3 regions of the Serratia sp. AS12 genome follow, and region 1 is predicted to be linked to each of the others. Evidence: predicted binding sites of a transcription regulator. Region 1 holds the regulator's gene; each other region holds the start of a gene.

Region 1 (2,277 bases):
CGGGTGTGAGTGAACGGAGCACTTGGGGAAAAATCTGACGTAGCGGCGGGAAAATGCGAACAGGCACAGCGGACTGCGGACTGCGCCTGTGTGACAACCGGGGATCAGTTCAACGCCGCGGTGAAGCTAAAAGCAATAATAACGGCCAGCGCACACACAGTGGTGAACAGTGACATTTTCAGATCGGTATCCATTACAACTCCTTTTCAGACGGGTTATCCCAAGGATAAAAGGCACACAATTAATGCGTCAACCCATTTTCCCACAGTTAGACAATAAAATCTTGTTATCATTTCCCGGTTTATAATACTGATTACCTCTTCCACTTTGGCTCAATATGGGACAAAATTCGCAGTTCACAACTGCGTACCGGCAAAAATGCCCTCCTGACCAAACGCTGACGACTTCAACACACTAAAAACTCAGCTTCGCTTATTTGGAAGAAGGATCTACGCAGGCAAACGATTAACATCACACTTACATGCTGCAACATGTGAGTTCAGGAGTCATTCTTTACATGGCAACGATTAAAGATGTGGCCAAACGCGCTGGCGTTTCCACCACCACCGTTTCGCACGTCATCAATAAGACTCGTTTCGTCGCCGAAGAGACTAAAGCGGCCGTTGCGGCCGCGATCAAAGAGCTGCACTATTCTCCCAGCGCCGTGGCGCGCAGCCTGAAAGTCAATCACACTAAATCTATCGGTCTGCTGGCTACCTCCAGCGAAGCGCCCTATTTCGCCGAAGTGATCGAGGCGGTGGAAAACAGCTGTTACAGCAAAGGCTATACGCTGATCCTGTGTAACTCGCACAATAACCTGGACAAGCAACGCGCTTATCTGGCGATGCTGGCGCAAAAACGCGTCGATGGCCTGCTGGTGATGTGCTCTGAATACCCGGATCAATTGCTGGGGATGCTGGAAGATTACCGTAACATCCCGATGGTGGTCATGGACTGGGGCGCAGCGCGCGGTGATTTTACCGATACCATTATCGACAACGCCTTCGAAGGCGGTTATCTGGCCGGCCGCTATCTGATCGAGCGTGGCCACCGTGAGATTGGCGCCATTCCGGGCCAATTAGCGCGCAATACCGGCGGCGGCCGCCATCAGGGCTTTTTAAAAGCCATGGAAGAAGCCAATATCGAGGTACGCGACGAGTGGATTGTACAGGGTGACTTCGAACCGGAATCCGGCTACAAGGCCATGCACCAGATATTATCGCAGAAACAGCGCCCGACGGCGGTATTCTGCGGCGGCGACATCATGGCAATGGGTGCTATTTGCGCCGCTGATGAGCTGGGGTTACGCGTACCGCAGGATATTTCCGTTATTGGTTACGATAATGTGCGCAACGCCCGCTATTTCACGCCGGCACTGACGACCATCCATCAGCCCAAAGAGCGTTTGGGCGAGATGGCGTTCACCATGCTGCTGGATCGCATCATCAGCAAGCGTGAAGAATCGCAAGTCATTGAAGTACATCCGAAGCTGGTTGAACGCCGCTCGGTCGCCGACGGTCCCTTCATCGATTACCGCCGCTAGTCGCCAGCGCCGGGAGCCAAGGCGGTTTCCGGCGTCACTTCGCTTAACCATTCCTGATTCAAGGTTTCGCTATCCCCCAGATAATCAAGCAGCCAGGCCATCGCCGGCGATGGGGTATTCTGCTGCCAGGTCAGGCAGCATGGGCTGGCGGGAAATGGCTGTTGCAGTTGCAGCGCCACCAACTCGCCACGCTGCACCAACGGCAGCACCTGATGCGCAGGCATCATGCCGACGCACAACCCAGCACACAGACAATCCACCGCAGAGGCCCAATCCGGCACCACCAGCCGCCGTTGATTGTCCAGCGTCCAGGTAACCCGCTTGGGCAGATTGCGTGACGTATCCTCCAGACACAGCGAAGGGAAAGGCCGGAGCTGATCATCATTCAGCAGGCCATCCAACCCCGCTAATGGATGCTGTGGGCTGGCGACACACAACCAACGCATGTCGCCCATGTCGCGAAAGGCAAAACCACCGCCAACCGGCACCGCCCGCGTAGCGCCGATCGCCATATCGGCGCGTCCATCCACCAGCGCATCCCATACGCCGTTAAACACTTCGGGTTGGACCAACAGCTCGACATCGGGGAAATGGCGGTAAAAATCCAGCACCAGCTGACGGCAGCGCTGCGGTTTGACGATGATATCCACCGCGATTTTTAATTGACCACGCCAACCATTGGCCACCTGCTGGCACTGTCTGCGAGTGTCGAGCATTTTTTTGATGACACCGCG
Region 2 (2,277 bases), 2.1 Mb from region 1:
GTTTCATCGGAAAGATATCCCTTAAAGTAGATTGATACTGGCACTATGCCACATTTCTGGCGTTTTACAGGTGGAAAAATCACGGGGCTATCCTGCTGCGGCGCGCCTAAAAATGCGGCTTAGGGTGAAGAAGTGTGATCCTGCCGGAGTGAAAAATAGCGATTTACCCTATAATACGCACACGTTTTCGTACAGAGGCAATGGACATATCATGACGCAGGATGAACTGAAAAAAGCGGTTGGCTGGGCAGCGCTGGATTACGTTACCCCGGGCACCATCGTTGGGGTGGGCACCGGCTCTACCGCCGCCCACTTTATTGACGCACTCGGCTCCATCAAGCACCAGATCGAAGGGGCGGTGTCCAGCTCCGACGCCTCTACCGCCAAGCTGAAAAGCCTGGGTATCCACGTGTTCGACAGCAACGAAGTGGATTCGTTGGATATTTACGTCGACGGCGCAGATGAAATCAACCGCCAGATGCAGATGATCAAAGGCGGCGGCGCGGCGCTGACGCGTGAAAAAATCATTGCCGCCATCGCGCGCAAGTTTATCTGTATCGTCGACTCCAGCAAACAGGTAGACGTGCTGGGCAAGTTCCCGCTGCCGGTGGAAGTGATCCCGATGGCGCGATCTTATGTGGCGCGTGAGCTGGTGAAGCTGGGCGGCCTGCCGGAGTACCGTCAGAACGTGCTGACCGACAACGGCAACGTGATCCTCGATGTGCATAACCTGAGCATCATGGATGCCATTGCGCTGGAAAACAAAATCAACGGCATCGCCGGGGTGGTGACCGTCGGCCTGTTCGCCAACCGTGGCGCGGATGTGGCGCTGGTCGGTACGCCTGACGGCGTGAAGGTGGTTGAATAACCCCCATGCTATGGAGGCGCGTATAGTGCGCCTTTATCTTGTATGCGGTCTTGGATCCTGCCTGACCGCATAATTCACTGGCTAAAATATCTTTTATTAAAAGCGCCAAATTTGGTGACATATGTCACATTGTGAGCCTTGGCTCCACAAAGCTTCTGTCTATTTCTTTCCCTTTGGCATTTTCTGCCAAAAACCAGCAACAACGCTGAGCCTTGTACTGACGGGCAGGCAATCGTTTGTATTGCCGCCCGCGTTATTTTTGTTATGTTGGATGCGTGCTGTTCCACAACAGCCGCTTCTGAAGTCTGAATATAGGGTCGGGTAAATGGCAAAAGTATCATTGGAGAAAGACAGGATTAAATTCCTGTTGGTGGAAGGGGTTCATCAAAGCACGGTAGATAATCTGCGTGCGGCCGGGTATACCAACATTGAATATCACAAAGGTGCGTTAGACACCGAAGCGCTTAAGGCATCCATCCGCGATGCTCACTTCGTCGGCATCCGATCGCGTACGCATCTGTCCGAAGAAGTTTTCGCTGCCGCCGAAAAACTGGTGGCGGTGGGTTGTTTCTGTATCGGCACTAACCAGGTTGATCTGAAAGCGGCGACCAAACGCGGCGTTCCGGTGTTTAACGCACCTTTCTCCAATACCCGATCCGTGGCCGAAATGGTGCTGGGCGAGCTGTTGCTGATGCTGCGCGGCATTCCTTCCGCCAACGCCAAGGCACACCGTGGCGAGTGGCAGAAACTGGCCGTCGGTTCGTTCGAAGCACGTGGCAAGAAGCTGGGGATTATCGGCTACGGCCATATCGGCACCCAGTTGGGTATCCTGGCCGAAGGCCTGGGCATGAAGGTGTTTTTCTACGACATCGAGAACAAGCTGCCGTTGGGTAATGCCCAGCAGGTAAGGCATCTGTCCGATTTGCTCAATATGAGCGATGTGGTGACGCTGCACGTGCCGGAAACCCTGTCGACCAAGAACATGATGGGTGCAGAAGAGCTGGCGCTGATGAAGCCGGGCTCGATTCTGATCAACGCCTCGCGCGGCACCGTGGTGGATATCCCTGCGCTGTGCAAGGTACTGGCCAGCAAACATTTGGCCGGTGCGGCGATCGACGTCTTCCCGGAAGAGCCTGCGACCAACAGCGAGCCGTTCAACTCGCCGCTGTGCGAGTTCGACAACGTGATCCTGACTCCGCATATCGGCGGCTCTACTCAGGAAGCGCAGGAGAACATCGGCGACGAAGTGGCGGGCAAGCTGGCGAAATACTCCGACAACGGTTCGACCCTGTCGGCGGTTAACTTCCCGGAAGTGTCGCTGCCGGCGCATGGCCCGAACGCCAGCCGCCTGCTGCACATCCACGAGAACCGCCCTGGCGTACTGACGCAGATTAACCAGATCTTCGCTG
Region 3 (2,277 bases), 1.8 Mb from region 1:
GTACCAGACGTGACGGCTCAGGTTTGGCATGCGGCTGGCGATATCCGCCACTTCATCTGCAAAGGCGTGAACGTTGCCGTTTTCCGCTGCATGCAACCAGTGCACTTTCGCCTGATGTTGACTGTCGTGCAGGGTATTGAGCATGCCGAGCATGGGCGTTTGGCCTACGCCGGCGGAGATCAGGGCTAGCGGGGTGGTTGGCTGCACGTCAAGGAAGAAATCCCCGTGCGGCGGCGCCAGATAAAGCACATCGCCCTCTTTGGCCTGCTGGTGCAGGAAATTCGAGACCTTACCTTGATCTTCACGCTTCACCGCGATGCGGTAGTATTCGCCGTTCGGCGCGGTGGTCAGTGAGTATTGGCGGATTTCCTGATTTTCCATGCTGTCGTGATTGATATAGACCGCCAGATATTGCCCCGGCTTGAAGTCAATCACGCGGCCGCCGTCTACCGGCGCCAGCACGAAGCTGCAAATCACATCGCTTTGCGGCTGCTTTTTGACAATGCGGAAAGCGCGCCGTTCGCGCCAGCCGCCATTCGCGTTTTCACTTTCCTGATAAATCTGGCCTTCACGCTGGATAAACACGTTCGCCAATACGCCGTAGGCCTTGCCCCAGGCATCCAGTACTTCCTGGCCTGGGCTGAACATTTCGTCCAGCGTCGCCAGCAGGTGGCCGCCGACAATTTGATACTGCTCCGGCTGGATATTCAGGCTGGTGTGTTTCTGGGCAATACGCTCTACCGCCGGCAGCAACGCCGCCAGATTTTCGATATTGGCGGCGTAGGCGCAGATCGCATCGAACAACGCCTGGCGTTGATCGCCGTTGCGCTGGTTATTCATGTTGAAAACATCTTTCAACTCAGGATTGTGTTCGAACATGCGATCGTAGAAATGAGCGGTCAGTTTAGGCCCGGTTGCAGCCAGCAGGGGAATCGTGGATTTTACGGTGGCGATGGTTTGGCTATCCAGCATGGTAGCGCTCCTTTGACTTCAATTATTGGAATACTCATAAAGATGCATGTTAAATGCATCTTTAGATTTGCGCAAATACTAGCGATTTCCGCCGGGGCTGTAAATACCCTTATTCTTGTTGCGGCGTTGTTAAGCGACGATCCCGCTCACAGAACATGAAAAAAACGCATTCTCAGCATGAGTAAAAATCCGTTGCCGGATGGCGTGATTTATCGGATCAAAGCCTTGCAGCGCGTCATGCCAATCGTTTGCGTAAAAACCTCTGTCAAGACCTATCCTCGGTAGGGGAAAACAGTTTACACTGTTGCCCAGAACCCAACCGGGTAGTTATTTGGTGATTTTTTAGTTAGCCGATTTAAGTCAGGAGATGCCGGATGTTAAAGCGTGAAATGAACATTGCCGATTATGATGCCGAACTGTGGCGTGCAATGGAGCAAGAAGTCGTGCGTCAGGAAGAGCACATTGAACTGATTGCGTCTGAGAACTACACCAGCCCACGCGTAATGCAGGCTCAGGGTTCCCAGTTGACCAACAAATACGCTGAAGGCTATCCGGGCAAGCGTTATTACGGCGGCTGCGAATACGTGGATATCGTTGAGCAATTGGCCATCGACCGTGCTAAAGAGCTGTTTGGCGCAGATTACGCCAACGTTCAGCCGCACTCCGGCTCCCAGGCTAACTTCGCCGTCTACACCGCGCTGCTGCAGCCGGGCGACACCATTCTGGGCATGAACCTGGCGCACGGCGGCCACCTGACCCACGGTTCACCGGTCAACCTGTCCGGCAAGCTGTACAACGTGGTGCCTTACGGCATCAACGAAAAAGGCGAAATCGACTACGACGATCTGGCCAAGCAAGCGCAGACCCACAAACCAAAAATGATCATCGGCGGCTTCTCAGCCTTCTCCGGTCTGGTTGACTGGGCAAAAATGCGTGAAATCGCAGACAGCATCGGTGCTTACCTGTTCGTTGACATGGCGCACGTTGCGGGCCTGATCGCCGCCGGCGTTTATCCGAACCCGGTTCCGCACGCGCACATCGTCACCACCACCACCCACAAAACCCTGGCGGGTCCGCGTGGCGGCTTGATCCTGGCGAAGGGCGGTGATGAAGATCTGTACAAGAAGCTGAACTCCGCCGTATTCCCTGGCGGCCAGGGCGGCCCGCTGATGCATGTGATTGCCGGTAAAGCGGTAGCGCTGAAAGAAGCGATGGAGCCTGAGTTCAAGGTTTACCAGCAGCAAGTCGCCGATAACGCCAAAGCGATGGTGAAGGTGTTCCTGGAGCGCGGCTACAAAGTGGTCT

What was found. Region 1 encodes PurR, which represses purine synthesis genes. Its sites were predicted from a motif close to CANGCAAACGTTTGCNTG; they were not measured.
Region 2: serA (phosphoglycerate dehydrogenase) is a predicted target of PurR. The motif match lies at 1,094-1,111, and genes of this name have one in related genera.
Region 3: glyA (serine hydroxymethyltransferase) is a predicted target of PurR. The motif match lies at 1,210-1,227, and genes of this name have one in related genera.

Annotation. Positions count from the first base shown of each region.
Region 1 covers NC_015566.1:2,296,804-2,299,080, reverse strand. The annotation lists gene SERAS12_RS26215 (YnhF family membrane protein) at 105-194, opposite strand; gene purR (HTH-type transcriptional repressor PurR) at 518-1,543, shown strand; gene punR (DNA-binding transcriptional activator PunR) at 1,540-2,277, opposite strand, start outside.
Region 2 covers NC_015566.1:4,416,196-4,418,472, reverse strand. The annotation lists gene SERAS12_RS20640 (LysR family transcriptional regulator ArgP) at 1-7, opposite strand, end outside; gene rpiA (ribose-5-phosphate isomerase RpiA) at 212-868, shown strand; gene serA (phosphoglycerate dehydrogenase) at 1,194-2,277, shown strand, end outside.
Region 3 covers NC_015566.1:4,109,069-4,111,345, reverse strand. The annotation lists gene hmpA (NO-inducible flavohemoprotein) at 1-972, opposite strand, end outside; gene glyA (serine hydroxymethyltransferase) at 1,347-2,277, shown strand, end outside.